2 regions of the Shewanella sp. GD03713 genome follow, and region 1 is predicted to be linked to the other one. Evidence: riboswitches for the same ligand, from Rfam matches in the RefSeq annotation. Region 1 holds a riboswitch; the other holds the start of a gene.
What was found. A riboswitch is a leader RNA that binds a small molecule or an ion and turns the genes downstream of it on or off. The one in region 1 is predicted to bind cobalamin.
Positions count from the first base shown of each region.

Region 1 (9,827 bases):
AGAAAACAAGCTGCGGCTTGCAGCGCCTGCGCGCGGCCAATCTCGCCGCCATCAATAGTGACGGCACTATTGAGCGCCATATTCTGCGGCTTAAAAGGCGCGACCTTAACGCCATCACGGGCGAGCAATCGACATATTCCCGCCACCAGCGTACTTTTGCCCGCATCCGAGGTTGTCCCCTGCACCATAAGCACTTTTGCGCCAGAATGCTGAGCTTCGCTTTGGCTTGCAACACCTTGAAACTGGTCTTGCGACAAGGCCGAAGTGGAGTTGGAGGCGTTATTTGAATTCATGGGCAAGAACATCACTCAACAGAGGAAAATAAACTAACGGGGAAACGGTTCGCTCCCTCACTAAGAATGCGTCGATAACAGTTTGTCTTAGCTGGATTTAAGCACCAGTGGCAGACCCGCCACCACTAAGGTCACATTATCCGCCACCTCGGCAACGGCCTGATTTAACCAACCCGCTTCATCGACAAACTGACGACTCAATTCGCCCAAGGGCACAATGCCAGAGCCGACCTCATTGCTGATTAAAATCACCACGCCTTCAAGAGTGCTTAAGGCCTGGATAAAATCGGCGCGTTGCTGCCGCCAGTGCTCTAAAGGCTCATGGCGAGAGCGGGCAAAATCCAAGGCAAAGTCCGATTCCGTTGAAGCGGGCTCGGCCTCGGGGCTTTGTGCAAGTAGTTGATTGGTTAGCCAAAGCGTTAAACAATCCACCAGAATCACACGGCCGGGTTTGGCTAAGTGTTCGAGCTTGGCGGTTAATGCCAAGGGTTCTTCGACGAGTTGCCAGTCGATATCATCCTTGGCACGTCCATCCTGATGTAAACGAATGCGACTGCTCATTTCGGCATCGAGCGCCTGTGCAGTCGCTAGATAGCAGGCATCGAATCCGAGGGCGGTATACTGGCGCACTAAGGCTTCGCCGTAGCGGCTCTTACCGCTACGCGCGCCGCCTAGCACTAAATGGATCACAGTATGCTACCCACAACGAGCAGCACGAAGTAACAGACGATTTCGCAGATCTGCTGCGCCGCGCCTAAGGTATCACCCGTGTAGCCACCGATTTGGCGTCTAAAGATCACTACAATCAAACGGCGTAGGCCTATCATCACCAGTAACAACGACAACGCGGCAATGCCCTTAAGCACCAACAGCACTAACACACCGCTGGCGATCAAAATAAACAGTTCATTAATACCTTGATGCTGCGCTAACGGCTTGGATTTACTGGATTCATCGTCGCGCACGTATTTCTCGGTAAAGATAAGGCTGGCGGCAACGACGCGGCTCACAGTGTGGGCGACTATCATCGCCGAGCCAGCAACCACAGGATCATAAAGCGCGAGTTCCACTAATAATTGCCACTTAAGCATCAGCACGAGCATCAAAGCCAAGGCGCCGTAGCTGCCTAGGCGAGAGTCTTTCATGATCCGCAGCTTGTCTTCCGCCGTCCAACCGCCACCGAAACCATCGAAGGTATCGGCTAAACCGTCCTCGTGAAAACCACCCGTGAGCAGCACGCCTGTGACCATCGACAGCAGTACGGACACGCCAGCGGGCAACCAGTTTTGGGTAAGCCAAAACACGATGGCACTGAGTAGCCCCACCAGCAAGCCCACTAACCCAAAGTAACGGCTGGCTTTATTGAGCTTGTCGGCATCGACCTCAACCCATTTGGGCATAGGAATGCGGGTAAAATAGCCCATAGCCACTAAAAACAAATCTATCTCTTTGTGCCAGCTTTCGCGTTCTGACATAAAGCATCCTTAGTGAATTAACACTTGCTGCAAGGTTTAAGATTAAAACGGTTAGCTAAAAGTTATTATTTTAAATAAGACACTTAGCAGGGCACATCATACAACAGCCTCAATCCCGGCATCACTAAAACTCGCCATTTGATTGTAAAAATTTACTGCGGCTTGAATTAACGGCAATGCCAAGGCAGCGCCCGTGCCTTCGCCTAATCTCAGCCCTAAAGATAACAAAGGTTTAGCCTTTAAATGTTCCAACATCCGCTGATGACCTTGCTCCTCGGAACGGTGGGCAAAAATCAAATAATCCCGCACATGGGCATTGATAGTCACGGCAACCAACGCCGCCGCGGTTGCAATAAAACCATCCACCACGACCAGCATCTTGCGCTCGGCGGCGGCGAGCATAGCCCCCGTCATTTGCACAATTTCAAAGCCGCCCAAACAGGCCAGCACTTGCTTTGGCCCTGTCATCGCACTCTGATGTAACAACAGTGCGAGTTCGATAAGCATCTGTTTACGCTCTAAGGTTTCGCTACTGATCCCCGTGCCACGGCCAACACAGTCGGCCACATCGAGTTGCATGATGGCCGCCATAATCGCCGCAGCGGAAGAGGTGTTGCCTATGCCCATCTCGCCAAAGGCGACCAAGTTACAACCCGCTTGATGGTGGCGCTCGATTAACGCCTGCGCCATGGCAAAGCCCTTGTCCACACAGGCTAAACTCATCGCTGGCTCTAAGTGAATTGCGCCAGTGCCGGCGCCAAGGCGTTGGTCGATAATGCCTTCGATACCCTCAACTGGGGTTAAAATACCGCAATCAATCACCTCGAGATTGAAGCCTAATTGGCGACAAAACACATTGATAGCCGCGCCGCCATGGGCAAAATTTTGCACCATTTGCCGCGTGACTTCGCTCGGGGCTATCGACACGCCTTCGGCGGCAATCCCATGATCCCCAGCAAACACCAACATGGTTGGGTTAACTATCTGTAATTGCTGCGGCCCTTGGATGCGGGCAATTTGCAGCGCCAAGGGTTCTAACAACCCCAGAGCGCCCGGCGGCTTAGTCTTCAGATCGATCTTTTGTTGAATAAACTGATCCTGCGCTCGACTCGCAGGCTCGATTTGAAATAACAGGGTAGATTGAGACATTCACGCTCCAGTGGCAATTTAGGCTCCCATGTGGAGCCGCTACTCATAACTTATTGGCTAATACGCTCACGACTATTCTTTCACAACGATTCGTTCACAACGATTTGTTCGCAACGATGCGTCCGCAACTACAATTCTAGAACAACCACTACGACGCATTCGGCAGCGATTTGCTATACGCACTAAGTACGAATTTGGCTCATCCGAGTTGGGCAATTTCTCTTTCAACAATCACTTATCGAACAATTGCTTATCAAAATCAGCGTGCAAACAACTAATTAGATAGCTTGCGCCGACGCAAAATCAGCAAAAAGAAGAAGCTACCAATCGCGGCGGTGATAATCCCTACGGGTAATTCCTGATTGCCAAGCAAACATCGGGCGAGCACATCAATCCACACCATAAACAGGCCGCCCACCAGCGCCGTCAATAAAATGGGCTGACGACCGGGGAATAACAAACGTACTGTGTGCGGGATCATCAAGCCGACAAAGCCAATGCCGCCACAGGTCGCCACTAAAATGGCGGTGATAAGCGAGCAGAGCAGCAGCATATTGAGGCGCAGCTTAGGCACATTCACCCCTAAGGTGTGGGCCGTTTCATCCCCCGCTTGCAACGCCATGATTTGGCGCTTCCAACCGAGAATAATCAAAAAGCTCACCAGCACCACTAAGGACGGCAGCACCAACAGCGACCAACTGGCCTTAGCAAAACTGCCAAGGCTCCAAAACAATACCGATGCGGTGGCCTGCGGGCTGGCAAAGTACAGCAGTAAACTGGTTAACGCGCCAAACATAAAGGAGGTTGCCACGCCAGAGAGCAACATGCGCTCTACCTGGCTCTTAAGGCCTAACCCTGCTAACGCCAGCACGATTAACACCGACAGACTGGCCCCAATAAAGGCGCCGAAGGGCAAACTAAACCACAAGAGTCCCGCAAAGCCCCCCGCTCCGCTAAAAATCCCCGAATTGGCTATCGCGCCCGCATTGCCAAACAGGCCAGAACCTGTGAACAGCGTCAACATGACCACGGCACCAAACGAAGCACCGGAGCTAATGCCGAACAAATAAGGATCGGCAAGGGGGTTACGGGTCACGGTTTGTAGCACACTCCCCGCCAAGGACAGCCCAGCCCCCGCCACAAAGGCGAGTAAAATCCGTGGCAGTCGCAGCTCCATCACAATCCGCTCTGTCATGCTGCTGGTGCTTACGGCCTCATCAGTCATAAACAACTGACTGAGTTTATTGATAAACACATGCAGCACATCTAAAAAGCTAATGTTTGCCGCGCCAAAACTCGCGGCAGCGATGGGGGTGAGCAGGGCAAAGCCCGCCAAGCCTAAAATCAGCCATTGCTGGCGGGTGAGCGGCGTAAAAATATGGCTAAAAAAATTCATGGTCACCAATTTGAGTGTGTCTATCATGGCGTGGGTTCAACGCTATGCTTGTGCAAGGCCGCAGTTGGCGCCCCGGAGGTATGACAGGCGCAGGCCACAGGAGGTAACGCTTGAGCCGAAACTGGGTGGGTGTCACTCGCCGCGTCCGCAGTATCGCTCTTAGGCTTTTGATAGCCATAAAAGTAATTAATCAAGGGGTTACCATGCTGTGGATGGGGCGTCACTTGGGCGCATACCCCAAACACTTCGGCAATACGTTCTTCGGTTAACACCTGAGCCGGCGTGCCCATGGCACTCACCAGCCCTTTATCCAGTAGCAATAAGTGGTCGCACAGAGCGCTGGCTAAATTCAGGTCATGAATCGAGGCGATGACACTGATCCCAAGGCTTCGCACTAGCTCTAAGATTTGAATTTGATAGCGGATATCGAGGTGGTTTGTCGGCTCATCTAAAATCAATAACTGCGGCTGCTGCACTATGGCGCGGGCGATTAGGGCGCGCTGCTTCTCACCACCCGATAATCGATCGTATTGCTGATGCACTTTATGGCTCAGACCGACCTTTTCCAGCGCCTTGGCAATCTTGTCACTGTCTTCGCTGGAATGGCTATCAAACATGCCCTTGTGGGGCGTGAGTCCCATGGCAACCAATTGCTCTGTGGTCATATCGAAATATTGCGGCGTATCCTGCTGCACCACAGCGACTTTACAGGCAAACGCCTTGGGCGACAGCTCGCTAATATCCTGCGAAAACAGGCTGATATGCCCTTTAGCAGGGCGAATAAAGCGGTATAAACAGCGCAACAAACTAGATTTACCCGCGCCATTGGGGCCAATCAGCCCGAGCATTTCCCCCTTCGGCAGGGCAAAGCTTATCTCCGAGAGAATGGTTTTTCCCTCTATCGCCCAGCTCAATTGGCTGACCTTAAGTGCCATATTGGCGGAAGTCGCAGCGGGCGCTAAGGGCGCAAGGCTCGATGTGGAATGCATCACTAACGATTGCTCCCACATGAATATTGATTGGTGTTATTTGTGCCTGCCGCCGCTTGGGCCAACAGGACGAAACTCATTAATGTCATCTTCTGCTCCCTCGAGTTACCCGCTCGAGAACTAAGGCTGCACGCAGCGAAAACAGAAATAGGCAGGTATCCTGACTCGTAGGTAAGAAGCAAAGCGCTTCGACTACTCACAGTTGCGGGTACAGTTCGGGCTACTGACGGGCAGCTCCCCGATTCCCTATTATGTTTGGGTTATCCGGCGCGCTTAAATACTGTTGCCTTTAAGCAATAGCACTCAATCGCACAAAATTCCTAACACCTATTTCTGCGACCTTTGAGCTTAACGTACTGGGTTCGTTATCTGGCTCAAACGTCAGGGAAAAGCATTATCCTATATCTTGCTCATTAGGCAATGCTGTTTAAATCAGAAAATTTTCATCATACCGATGGCAGATGCGTTCAAGCTACTCACAGTGACCCGAGGGCCAGTCTAAACGCCAGTATCTTTTACCTTGCTCATCCTCGAGGACATTAATCGTCACCACCGCCGCCACGGGTAAGGCGAGCTGACTGTAAAAACCTAAGGTTTTCACCGCCCCCAGCGCCCTTGACATCAAGTGGCGAATAACCCCGCCGTGGGTCACTACCCAGATATTCGCCGCGGGAGCATTGGCATTAAACTCGCCGTGGGCCTGTTCATCATCCATCGCCAGCAGAGCAAACTCTTTATCGAGGATTTGTTCTATCGCCCCATCGATACGGGCTTCGAAACTTGCCATGGCTTCACCATTGGGCGGTGTCACCTCCCAGGGATTCTGCCAATAGGCCGCCATCCGCTCGCCATCGCGTTGATATAAATCATCGAGCAGGCAACCATCCCAATCGCCGAAGGCTATTTCCTGTAACTCCTCCAGCAGATTGACCTTAAGCGGCAAAGGCGCGGGCGCATCTAAACTACTGCCCACGGACGCACTCGAATGCAATTCAGCCGCAAAGGCCTTGGCAAACTCGGCGCAGCGCCTTGAGGTCGAGCTATAAATGCCGTGGCACACAGTCGCCTGCGCCTCCACCGTCGCCGACATCTGCCGCCAGCCTTTGTCGCTCAGCGGCACATCGACTCGGCCACGTAAAATCGCCCCGCCCTCGCATTCTCCATGGCGTAACAGTAATAACCTGAGCTGCTTCATCTGATCTTTCCTTTTATCGTTTTTATCTGGGTTATCTCGCCTATGCTATACCAACTTTAGCCTTGCCCTGACAATCCGATGTCGCGTATTATGGACGTCTATACGTATAAATGTCCAAAACATAACGAACGACATTCAATAATAAAATGCAATTTGTCACCCGATTGCGTACTTTGGACTCAACTTAGCTGTAGTAAAGGTAATCATTTTATGGCGATATCTCTCCATCGAGCCAGCCAAACACTGGCAGACATTCGCAACCAGTTGTCAAAGCGCATTCTGATTTTAGACGGCGCCATGGGCACTATGATCCAAGGCTACAAGCTGGAAGAAGCCGATTACCGTGGCGAGCGTTTCAAGGATTGGCATACCGACGTTAAGGGCAATAACGATCTTTTAGTGCTCACGCAGCCGCACATCATCAAACAAATTCACACCGACTACCTATTAGCCGGTGCCGATATTATTGAAACCAACACCTTTAACGCCACCACTATCGCCATGGCCGACTACGACATGCAGTCACTGTCCGCCGAAATTAACCGTGAAGGTGCGCGCCTCGCCCGTGAGGCCTGTGATGAAATCGAAAAGGCCACGGGTAAACCCCGTTATGTTGCCGGTGTGTTAGGGCCCACTAACCGTACTTGCTCTATCAGTCCCGATGTTAACGATCCCGGATATCGCAATATCCACTTCGATGAGTTAGTGACCGCTTACTGCGAATCGACCCGCGCCTTAATTGAGGGCGGCGCCGATATCATTATGGTCGAGACCATCTTCGATACCTTAAACGCTAAGGCCGCCTTATTTGCTATCGAAACCGTGTTCGATGAACTCTTTGGGCCAAATTCGCCAGCACGTTTGCCCGTGATGATCTCAGGCACTATTACCGATGCCTCGGGCCGAACCCTGACGGGACAAACCACAGAAGCCTTTTATAACTCCCTTCGCCATATCAAGCCCTTATCCATCGGCCTTAACTGCGCCCTCGGCCCGAAGGAGCTGCGCCCCTACGTCGAAGAACTGTCGCGCATCGCCGAATGTTATGTCTCGGCGCACCCTAACGCGGGTCTGCCAAACGAGTTTGGCGGTTACGATGAAACCCCAGAAGATATGGCGAGCGTTATCCAAGAATGGGCCCGTGAAGGCATGCTCAACATTATCGGCGGCTGCTGTGGCAGCACGCCCGAGCATATTAAAGTCATTCGCGAATCCGTTGAGCCCTTTGCGCCACGGGTACTACCCGAGATCCCCGTCGCCTGCCGTTTATCCGGTTTGGAACCGCTCACTATCGACGCCCAAACCCTGTTTGTGAACGTGGGTGAACGTACCAACGTCACTGGCTCGGCTAAGTTCTTAAAGCTGATCAAAGAAGGTAAATTCGAGCAGGCGCTCGATGTCGCCCGTGAACAGGTAGAAAGCGGCGCGCAGATCATCGACATCAACATGGATGAAGGCATGCTCGATGGTGTGGAGGTGATGCATAAGTTCTTAAATCTTATCGCCTCTGAGCCGGATATCAGCCGTGTGCCTATTATGATCGACTCCTCAAAGTGGGAGGTGATTGAAGCGGGCCTCAAATGTATTCAAGGCAAGGGAATCGTAAACTCTATCTCCTTGAAGGAAGGCGAAGAGAAATTTATCGAGCAGGCAACCCTAGTGAAACGCTACGGCGCTGCGGCCATTATTATGGCGTTCGACGAGCAAGGTCAGGCCGACACTAAGGCGCGCAAAGTCGAGATCTGTACCCGCGCCTATCGCGTGCTGGTCGATAAGGTCGGCTTTCCGCCCGAAGACATTATCTTCGACCCGAATATCTTCGCCATTGCTACGGGTATCGATGAGCACGATAACTATGCCGTCGATTTTATTGAAGCCATTAAAGAGATTAAGGCCACCCTGCCCCACGCGATGATTTCCGGCGGTGTGTCGAACGTGTCGTTCTCCTTCCGCGGTAACAACCCAGTGCGTGAGGCGATTCATGCGGTGTTCCTATACCACGCGATTAAAGTCGGCATGGACATGGGTATCGTTAACGCGGGCCAATTAGCGATTTACGATGATATCGATCCCGAGCTTAAGGATAAGGTCGAGAACGTCGTGCTCAACCTGCCTTGCCCTGTTGAAGGCTCAAACAATACCGAGCAATTGCTTGAGATTGCTGAAAAATTCCGTGGCGATGGCTCGAGTGCCGCCAAGAAAGAAGACTTAGAATGGCGCTCATGGCCAGTGAATCAACGTCTCGCCCATGCGCTGGTCAAAGGCATCACCGAATTTATCGACGAAGATACCGAAGCGGCTCGTCAGCTCGCCTCCCGTCCGCTGGATGTGATTGAAGGCCCGTTAATGGACGGTATGAATATCGTCGGCGATCTGTTTGGCTCGGGCAAAATGTTCCTGCCACAGGTAGTGAAGTCGGCGCGGGTGATGAAAAAGGCTGTGGCCTACCTCAATCCTTTTATCGAGCAAGAGAAGGTCGAAGGCCAATCTAACGGCAGAATTTTGATGGTCACGGTTAAGGGCGATGTGCACGATATCGGCAAGAATATTGTCGGCGTGGTGCTCGCCTGTAACGGCTTTGAGGTGTTCGATTTAGGCGTGATGGTGTCGGTAGAGCGCATTCTCGAGGCCGTGAAAGAGCACAATATCGACATTATCGGCATGTCGGGGCTTATCACCCCAAGTCTCGATGAGATGGTGCACAATGTGAAAACCTTCCACCGTGAAGGACTTACCATTCCGGCGATTATTGGCGGCGCCACCTGCTCGAAAATCCATACTGCGGTGAAGATTGCGCCCCATTATCCCCATGGCGCGATTTACATTGCCGACGCCTCGCGCGCCGTGCCTATGGTCAGCAAGCTAGTCAGCAATGAAACTCGCCAAGCCACTATCGATGAGACCTACGCCGAATACGAAGAGATGCGCGTTAAGCGTTTATCGCAAACTAAGCGTAAGGAAATCGTCTCGCTGGAAGCCGCCCGCGAAAACCGCTGCCAGCACGACTGGGCAAACTACACCCCGTTCAAGCCTAACGTACTGGGTCGCCAAGTATTTGAAGACTATCCATTAACCGATTTAGTCGACCGTATCGACTGGACGCCGTTCTTCCGCGCCTGGGAGCTACACGGCCATTACCCCGAGATCTTAACCGACAATGTAGTGGGCGTTGAGGCGCAGAAACTGTTTGCCGATGGTCAGGCGATGCTTAAAAAAATCATCGATGAAAAATGGCTCACCGCCAAGGGCGTGATTGGGCTATTCCCCGCCAATACCGTCGGCTTCGATGATATTGAGCTCTATACTGACGAGACTCGCACCGAGGTCGAA
Region 1 covers NZ_JAOCIW010000001.1:3,778,817-3,788,643, forward strand. Annotated here, with positions in the region: gene N5E87_RS16655 (cobyric acid synthase) at 1-188, opposite strand, end outside; gene cobU (bifunctional adenosylcobinamide kinase/adenosylcobinamide-phosphate guanylyltransferase) at 381-983, opposite strand; gene N5E87_RS16665 (adenosylcobinamide-GDP ribazoletransferase) at 980-1,768, opposite strand; gene cobT (nicotinate-nucleotide--dimethylbenzimidazole phosphoribosyltransferase) at 1,865-2,917, opposite strand; gene N5E87_RS16675 (iron ABC transporter permease) at 3,192-4,340, opposite strand; gene N5E87_RS16680 (ABC transporter ATP-binding protein) at 4,337-5,302, opposite strand; cobalamin riboswitch at 5,435-5,594, opposite strand; gene N5E87_RS16685 (histidine phosphatase family protein) at 5,775-6,497, opposite strand; gene metH (methionine synthase) at 6,708-9,827, shown strand, end outside.

Region 2 (9,827 bases), 240 kb from region 1:
TGTAGCCACTGTGCGGCAAGTTCGGCATCTTCTTCATTCTTGACCTCAATGCCTGTAAGCGCTTCGGCCTCGGTTTCATTGGGGGTAATGATGTCGACCCATTTGAGGTAATCCAACTCCTGACTGGTTGCAGGCGCTGGATTCAGCACTGTGGTAATACCGAGGCGCTTGGCGGTTTGCAATGCGTGGTGAACCGTCTCCATAGGCGTTTCGAGCTGGATCAGTAAGAATTGGGCATTAGCAAACAGGGCGTAATGCTTCTCTAATTCGCTCGGGGTGAGATGGGCATTGGCGCCCGCGGCGATCCCGATGGAGTTCTCCCCATTATCGCCGACAAAAATCAGCGCCGTGCCCGTACTCATATTGGCGACTTGGGTAATACCTTCGGCCTTAATGCCATCCTTGAGCCAGCTTGTACGCATGTCATTGCCGACACTGTCTTGGCCGAGATGGCAGATAAATGCTACTTCCGCATCCCCTTGGCATAAACGGGCACAGGCTACCGCCTGATTGGCCCCTTTGCCACCGTGTTCCAAGCGATAGGCACGGCTCATTAAGGTTTGGCCGGGAACGGGCAAATACTCAAAGTTCATCACATGATCGGCATTCGCACTGCCGATAACGAGGATCTGGCTCATGGAAGGTTCACTCTTAAGTTTATCTGCGATTGAGATAGGTTGGTGTGTAGGCCGCTAAGCTGTCAACTAACAAGTCAACAAAGCCCAGTCTATCAATGCCGAAGAGCACTGTCGCATTCGCGGGTTTGCCCGTTAGTTGATAGCGGTCGACCACCGTCATCCCCAGTGTTAACTCGCTTTGGGTTTCAATGCCGACCCAGCAGTCTTGGGCATCAAACAGCGCGGGGTTGAGTAACCAAGCGATAGTGCAAGGGTCATGCAGCGGCGCACCGACGAAGCCCCATTTAGGATCTCTATGGTAAATCATAAAGAAATCCAACAACTCGGCGACACACTTAGCCACGGGATTCGGAATAGCGCGAATACGTTCGATATCTTCATCCATGATCTGTGCCTGATGGGTAACATCGAGGCCGCACATGGTGATGGGAATACCGGATTTAAAGACGATATCGGCCGCCTCTGGGTCGACAAAAATATTAAACTCGGCGGCGGGTGTCCAGTTACCAACCCCGGCGGCACCACCCATCAACACAATGCGCTCAATCTTGGCGTGTAACTCGCCGTGGCTGGCGAGTAGCAGCGCGATATTGGTGAGCGGCCCAGTAGGCACTAATGTTACTGGCTTATCACTTTGGCGGATTTTCTCGGCCATCAGCTCGATTGCATTCACGGCTTGAGGTTGAAAACTCGGTGCAGGCAATGCCGGGCCATCGAGCCCCGTTTCACCGTGAACGTTATCGGCAATCATCAACTCACGGCTTAAGGGTTTAACCGCGCCGCCCGCGACCGGAATATCGCTGCGATTGAGCAGGGTTAAGATCCGCAGGGCGTTATTGAGGGTTTTATCTGGGGTTTGGTTGCCGGCGCTGGTGGTCACGGCCAGTGGGTTTAGCTCAGGATGGGCGAGGGCTAAAATGAGCGCGATAGCATCGTCATGGCCGGGATCGCAATCCAAAATAATCGGACGACTCATACTGTTACTCCTTTAAACAGCGGGAATGGAAACGTAGAATAGCATGCTCAAGTTTGCAGGCTAGGATGTGGCCGAGTCTTTAGGGCAAACTGTGAGCTTTTTCTGATTTCTATCAATAAGCTGCTACAATAGCGCCCCGCTTTAGGCAGAATCAAGTTCTCTAATGCCTTACCGATCATGGAATGATAAGGAAGTTCTGGCGTGTTGATGAATCGCAGTGAATTAACCTCGAGTGCACCCACGCGTTTTTGGGGTTGGTTAACAATACTCTTGACCTGTGTCCCTCTCCTTTTGATGAGTGTTGCCGCGCTGTTCCTCTGGGAAGGGGCGCAAAAGTGGTTTCTAGTCAATCAGTTGCTAGAACGTGGTGATGTGGCCATTGGTCGAGTGATTGAGACCGCCTATCGCAGTGAGCGCAGTTCGACGGGCGTTTATAACCAAAGATTGATTTGCTTGGTTGAGTATCGCACCGCCGAGGGCAAGCTCGTCCGTCAATGGGAGCTCGATGGCGTGAATTGCCAAGCGACCTATCAATTACGGCCACCGCAGGGCGACACCCCAGGCGCATTAGTGCCCAACTACGGGCAAAGTGTTGTGCATTATCTTCCCGAGGCGCCAACACGGGCGAGCGCCGATCTCGAATTAACCCGCGATCGCGCCAAGCTAGATTTGGGCTTTGGCATCGCAGGTATATTAGGCAGTTTGCTGGTCGGTTATTTCTGTTTGACGCTATTAAGGATCCGCTGGGCCGAGTCCCGTTATGTGCCAACACTCAAGCGGTTAGGGCTGCAACAGGATTACACCGGGATTATCAGTTTGCTCGAAACCTATCGCCAGCATCCTGCTGCGAATATCCTAGTCTGGGAAGCGGCTGAGCATATAGGTCATTGCCCTGAGCTCTATCCGCGTTTGGTCGATTTATTCGAGCAAATGCAAACTTCACCAAGCAAAAAAAAGCTGGAGTCGGTAGATGAATCTATTGCGATGATAAGCTTTTATCGCTTGAGTTCATTAGGATTTCACGACTTAGCGCTGGCGATGCTCGCCCGTAATAAACAGGCGCTATCGGCTAAAACCTTAGCCAGCTTTGTGCTGATGACGCGCACTAAGCAGTTGCCCTTTGCATTGGAATTAACCGCAGAAAAGTTAGCGGCATGGAAGGCGCTGTGTGAGGCCAAAGTACTCACATTCGGCTTGACGGATGAAAAGCAATGCTCCGTCGATTTTGCGGTGCACCTCGATTATTTACTCTGCTTAGTGACATTAGTGCTAGACAATACCGCACTGAACCGCCAAGTGGGGCAGGCTATCGGCCCAGTTCAACGGTTGATCTTAACAGCCTTAAAACAGGCAATGCCATTTGACGCACTCAGCCAAGACTGTGCGCAGACACTGGATAAACAAATTCAAGTGCTCTTAACCCGTTTAAATACGACTCAGGGTTTTGAATACGAACTCAAGCCGCTACTCGAGTCGATATCAGGCAAATTAGCACAACCCAATCAGCAACCCGCGTTTTCAGTAACCAAAGTATCAGCAACCAAAATTTCAGCAAATACAGGGAAATAAGTAATGCAGTCTTATCCTATATCACGCCCCTTGGCATTGGTGGCCGCCTTAGTGGCGTTACAATTAACCGCCTGTAGCCAACCTAAGCCCGTCGCCGTAGTCGAAAATGAAAAGGAATCCTTGCTGCAATTTGATAACGGCAAGCTTATCCAGTTTAAGGAAGAGGCAAATCCGAATTACCGCCATATTCCCTGCGATTTACCCGCAGTTGAGACTGTGGTGACCAACAGCACGGCCTTCGCCGCATTAACTAACTCGGATGAGGTGATCACTTGGGGCGACAGTTTTGCCGGTGGCGATAGCCGTGAGGTGACGCCAGAGCTCAAGCAAGTGAAGCAAATTGTCCCAGTTAAAGATGGGTTTGCTGCGCTGCGCCAAGATGGCACTGTGGTCTATTGGGGTAATGCGGGCAAGTTGAGTCTGGACAAGGTATTGCAAGCGCGCATGACCAATATCACTAAGCTATTCGCCAACCGAGAGGCCATAGCCGCCCTCGACGCCAATGGTAAGGTACATACTTGGGGCTACGGGCCTTACGGCGGCAATAGTTTGCAGGTGCAGGATGAGTTAGTCGATGTGGTCGATATCTTTGCTAAAGGGCGCAGTTTTATTGCCCTGAAAAAAGACGCCAGCGCCGTAGTTTGGGGGGAGGTTGAAAGTTCGACCAATATGAAGAAGTTGCAGTCGCAGCTGACGGATATTAAACATATCGAATATTTTCAAAATACCTATGCCGCCTTAAAAAAAGATGGCTCAGTGGTGAGTTGGGGCTGGCGCAGTGATGCTTATCCTATCCGCAGCGCGCTTAAGGATGTAGCAAGTCTCACGGCAAACAGTTGCGCGTTTGCGGTGTTAAGTCCAACGGGGGATGCCCATTTCTGGGGCGATGGCATTAACTGTGGCGTCGATTGGATCAAGAAAACCGATATCACAGGCGTGAAGGATATTATCAGCGTTGGCCCGGGATTCTTGCTACTGCGTGACAACGCCACGCCGCAAATTCTCGCCGACGATACGGATTACGCCTATCTGTTTGGCTTTCATCATGCTCAAGAGATCCTCGACAAATATTGGCAGCAAGGCAGCAAAATTACCCTAGGTAAGTCCTCCTTTGCCTTTACGCGCCCCGACGGCAAAGTGGTACCCGTCGGTTATCGGGCTGACCTTAAAAATGTCGAGCAACTGATTGAACGCATTCCGCGCCTCACTTGGTTAGCGCAGGCAAATGATGGTTTTGTGGGGATCAGTGAAAAAGGAGAATGGGTCTCTTGGTCGATGAATCTGGGAATGTTTGATAAATCGCCGGTACAACCTGCCGACTCCTTGGTGGTTAAGCCGCTGGAATTTACCCCCGCTGCCCAATGTGAGACCCCAGAGCAACGGCAGGCGATTTTGAGTCAGGCAAGGCCGCAGCGTAAAATCAATTGGTCATTTGACTAACTCATTGTTGGGCATGTAGGGCATTTCTCAGCTGGTGAAGGTTCATTCACCAGCTTGTTTATCCCTCACCGACCTATCTTTGGCTGCTATTTGCTGTTTTACAGTTGTTATGACTGTATAAGTATCATTTTGTTTTGCTTTTTAACTGTTATCTTATTTACATCTTCGCTAGAATGCTGGATGTTTTCTATGCAATTTCATATGTCGTATTAACCCATAACAATGCGATACAAGGATGATAATAATGAAATGTATACCCCATATGCAGATGAGGTTATGGCAGGGCGCGAGCGTATTGATGCTATGCAGCCTAATCGGTTCTGAATCCGTTGAGGCGAAATTGGATATGCCTCGCCATGAGAGCAGTGCTTCCCATTCCCATGTGCTCCCCGTCTTTAGCCAGCAATTAGGATTTAACCTGCCAGAGGGGTGGCGCAAAGCCTACCATGAAGAACGTGCGGGCATGTTTATGGCGGAATTTGTGCCGGAGCAGGAGGCGCTCAATCAATGGAGTGCGCTGTTTTGTGTGCAAGGCTTTAAGGATATGGCCGAAAGCGTGAGCCCCGAGCAGTTTTTAGATGCGATGGCCGAGACTTACCAAGCCTCCTGTGACGGTGAGGTGGTTTACCAAAAGCTGGGGGATACCCAAGTGGATGGTCACGACGGATTTCAAGCCATTCTTGGTTGTACCACTATGCCGAATCTCCATGGCGCGACTCAATTTAATCCTACGGCCTTTACCTCTCATCCCCAGGGCGAAATTGGTTATTACACTGTAGTGAGTGGCGACAAGGATTTGTATTTGCTGCATAAATCGATGCGTGGTGAGGTGTTTTCTGCCGATAAACCTCCTCTGCAAGCCGCCAACAGTGCCGACTTTATCTCTGCCTTAGCGCCCTTTTCCTTAAAGTAGTTGTCAGTCGATAGACGGATGATCATGGACTTTCATCCGTATAGACGTCTATAATGCGCGCGCTCAGGCTTGATATGCCACGAGCCTTGTTGGGCGTTAACTGGTTTTTTCGCCCTATGAACCTCATTTTTAGTCAACCTTCTGTGGTGCTTGCGACGCATTCGTCGCGAGATAATCGGGAAGCCAGTGAAATTCTGGCACTGCCCCCGCAACGGTAAAAGGTGAGAGACGACCGCATTCGTTAGGTAGCTCAAGATGAGCCAGAGAATCGAGTGTGCAAAGGTCAGTTTCGCGTTTATCTCTCGTTGAGATAGACATAGCCTAAGTCCGGAGACCGGCCCTAAAGGTGTTTTTGAGATTTCGGTGGGCAGATCTCAAAATGCGATAGTGACTGTCAGTATTTGTTACTGAATCAACGGTATCGTGGCGCCAATGCCCCGTTTTCCTTGCAGGAGTTAAAGGTAAAATGGGAACACATCCAACTAAAATCGCGCTGCTGATCGGCAGCCTTTGCAGCTTTTCTGTTATCGCCCCCGCCGTGGCGGCCGATGATGCCAGCGTTGCCAAAGTCGATGAGCATATTGTCGTCATTGGCCGTTCAGACAAGACCCCCTTAAATATTGCCGCTAATGTGAATGTGATTGATGCCGCTGCGATTGAGCAGAGTGGCGCAACCAGCTTGACCGAAGTGTTACGTGGTCAAAGCGGTATTCAGCTATCCGACAATAACATTGGTACTAGTTTCGCGATGCGTGGCTTTAGCGCGAGCTCTGCGGTTAACAACACCTTGATTTTGCTCGATGGTCGCCGCTTAAATAATATCGATATCGCCGCGCCTAGCCTGAATGCGATTCCGCTCAATTTAATTGAGCGTGTTGAAATTCTATCGGGCAGTGCCGGCGTGCTCTATGGCGACCAAGCGGTAGGCGGGGTGATCAACATTGTAACTAAATCGCCTGAGAATACGGGCGGCAGCGTGCAATTATCCGGCGGCAGCTTTAATACCTACGAAGGTCGCGGCGATGTGTCGGGCGCCATCAATAAAGATTGGCACTATTTCCTGACCGGTAGCTACAACCAAGGCGATAACTATCGTAAGCATAATGCCAATGAAACTGGCTCTATCTTAGGCCGTATTCAATATAAAACTGCCACAGATTCTTTCTTCGTTGAAACCAGCTATTACGATGATGACCGCGAGAATCCTGGGGCGTTGACCCCTAAGCAGTTCAAAGAAAATCCACGTCAGTCTTCTAATAGCAGCGAATATGTTCATGAGATGACCACTGCGGCGCGCAGCGGTTATCAGCATCAGCTTAACCAAAACTGGGCCTTAGCGGCGGATCTGGATTACAGCGATACCTTAGTGACCTCATTAAACTGGGGCGCGGGTAGCCAAAATACTCGCTCGCTGCTCATGTTTAGCCCTAAAGCACTTGCTAATTACAGCACCCGTCAAGGTGAGCTAAACCTAGTCACTGGTTTAGACATCAGCCGCGGTAAGGCCGAGTTTGACTCTACGGCACGCAGCAACGTGCAGGAAATGCAAAGTGCTTACTTGCAAGCCACTGTGCCATTAAGCCACACCTTAAGCTATGTGGTGGGCGGCCGTTATGCGCGGGTGACCGACGATCTGGTCGATGGCAATGTGTATCCAAACGGCATCGATTTAGATGAAGATGCGACCGCATTCGAGTTCGGTTTAAATTACCGTCCGAGCGCCGAGCACAGATTCTATCTGCGTGGCGATGAAAACTTCCGCTTTGCTAAGGTCGATGAGCAAGCTTACACCCCGAAAGATGTGTATGGCTTAAAGCCGCAGACAGGCCGCTCCTATGAGGCGGGTTGGGATTGGACTGTGGCCAGCCAAAGCCTACGCGTTAGCCTATATCGCCTCGATTTAGAAGATGAAATCGTCTTCGACCCAAGTGCTGAAAAACCTGTTGGCGGCAGCTTCCAAGGTGCCAACGTCAATGCCGATGCATCACGCCGCTATGGCGCGAGTGCCGATTGGGATTGGCAGGTTACTCAAGCCCTCACCTTAGGCTTGGAATATAACTATATTGATGCTGAATTTACCGATGGGGTGAATGATGGCAAGCAATTGTCTTGGGTGGCTGAGCATACGGGACGCGGTTATGTCAGTATGGATTTTGCCGAGCATTTCCAAGTGTTTGCCGAGGCGATTTACACGGGCGATCGTTTTATCGAAGGCGATAACGGCAACGAAGGCGATAAATTATCTAGCTATGTTTTAGGTAATCTAGCCCTTAACTATACCCGTGATGCTTGGTTAGCGAGCCTGCGTATCGATAACCTGTTTGATAAAGAGTATGTTAGCTCGGGTTACTACGGTGGCATTTGGGGCGATAGCTATTACTCAGGCCGAGGCCGTGATATTCGCTTGACTGTGGGTTACCGCTTCTAAGCTTGAAATTAATGCTTAACCGAATAAAGCCAGACTCAGTCTGGCTTTATTATTTCTGTTGTTTGGTTATGCGCAGAGAAAAATCCATTTTCTCGGTGTATTCTTTATAAGTTCAGCCTATTTTGAGATGGCCTAAGTCGTTGCTTGTGCTATAGATCACTTCATCTAAAGCATAGTCACAATTATTCTGCGACTTAGGGCTGAAATTCTCAGTAGTTTGGGTATGATGTGAGCGGTATTCGAATCATCTTATAGCTAATTAACAGGTGTAAAGTGTCTTATGACAGATCTTGAGCAACAGGTTTTTACTCAAGTGAGAGCCATCATAGCGAATGAAGAGCAAGTAATCGGTCGCCGTGGGATCTTAATTCCACTCAAAAAAGCGATCCTTGCCGAAGGCGACATTCGTAATGTGATCGATATTATTTCGAGCGATCCCGCATTAGCTGCCCACATGTTGATGCGCAGCAATTCGGCGCAGGCTTCAGGTGTAGTAAATCCTAAATCTCGCTCCTTAAAAGACGCCCTAATCCGTTTAGGCCAGGTCAATATTTATCGTTATGCCTTCACCTTCTATTTGAAAGAACGCCTCGATGAATTACCCCAACCCTATAAGAAGTTGGTACAAGGTTATTGGAAACTCACGGAAAATATCGCTACCGATGCGGTCGACAGCCTAGTCGATATGCCGGATGTCGATGTCGACCCCGATGAAGTACAAACCTTGGCGCTGTTTAGTGTATTCGGGCAAATCATTGCCTTAACGGCCTTTGCTTACTTAAATGCCAGCTCTGAGCAATCTTTCCCGTTAAGCGTGATTAAGTCATTGATTGATAATCAGCAGCAGACCTTAACCATCGAAGCCTTTGAGGCCTTAGATCTCGATCAGGATCTGCGCCAAGAGTTTATGATCGCCCATAACCTGCGCCAGACCCGTAATCAAAATTCTCCCGGGTTGATTCTGCGCCGTGTGCTCTCGATGCGCGGCATGTTACTTAACCCGCTCTAAGCACTGCTCATAAAAACAAAGCCTGCAATTGCAGGCTTTTTTATGCTCTTTTTACGACATTAATTGGATTTTTGCTGACGCGCTAAGCCTTCGCTTGCCACCAGTTGCAGCCAGTTTTGCACTAAGGCCGAGTTCGCGCTGTGGCGGCGATAGGCCCCAAATAGTGGGCGCTTTAAGCCTTCTTGGCCGAGTTTGACTGACGCTAAACTCAAGCCATGTCCCTCATTGATTGACCAGTTGGGCAGGGCGGCGATACCGTCCTTACAGGCGATGCGTTGCAATAACATCATGGTCAAATCGCAGGTCTTTTGCTCGCCGGCTTCAACGCCTGCGGGTTCTAAAAAGTGGCGGTAAATATCTAAACGCGCCAGTGGCACTGGGTAGCTGATAATGGGTAAGCGGGCCAATTGCTTAGGCGTAACATAGGCTTCTTTCGCTAAGGGATGATCCTTGGCAACCACTAACTTCACTTCAAAATCAAACAAATGCTGATAGGCGAGCGAGTGTCCCGGTACGGGATCTGAGGTCAGTACTATATCGAGTTCGCCCATCTCCAAGGCATTGAGCGAATCGAATAGATGACGGCTCGACAGATCTAACTCGGCCTGCGGATGATCTTGCCTAAATTGCTCCATCACTGGCATTAACCAGCGAAAACAGCTGTGGCATTCAATCCCCACTCTGAGCTGATTGGTCTCTGTCTCTAGGCCATTTTTCAGATCCGTTTCCGTTTCTAACACCTTAGGCAGGATCTCTTCGGCGAGGTGCAACAGCCGTGCGCCTTCCTGAGTAAAGGAGAGGGGTTTGCTTTTACGCACAAAAATGGGCGAATTAATTCGTTGCTCTAACTCCTT
Region 2 covers NZ_JAOCIW010000001.1:4,019,714-4,029,540, reverse strand. Annotated here, with positions in the region: gene rbsK (ribokinase) at 1-638, opposite strand, end outside; gene rihA (pyrimidine-specific ribonucleoside hydrolase RihA) at 658-1,614, opposite strand; gene N5E87_RS17635 (hypothetical protein) at 1,822-3,183, shown strand; gene N5E87_RS17630 (hypothetical protein) at 3,187-4,623, shown strand; gene N5E87_RS17625 (hypothetical protein) at 4,868-5,536, shown strand; cobalamin riboswitch at 5,664-5,894, shown strand; gene N5E87_RS17620 (TonB-dependent receptor) at 6,003-7,964, shown strand; gene N5E87_RS17615 (HDOD domain-containing protein) at 8,245-8,973, shown strand; gene N5E87_RS17610 (LysR family transcriptional regulator) at 9,033-9,827, opposite strand, start outside.
Region 2: it holds a riboswitch for cobalamin, as region 1 does, so the genes downstream of both, N5E87_RS17620 (TonB-dependent receptor) here and N5E87_RS16680 (ABC transporter ATP-binding protein) in region 1, are expected to answer to the same signal.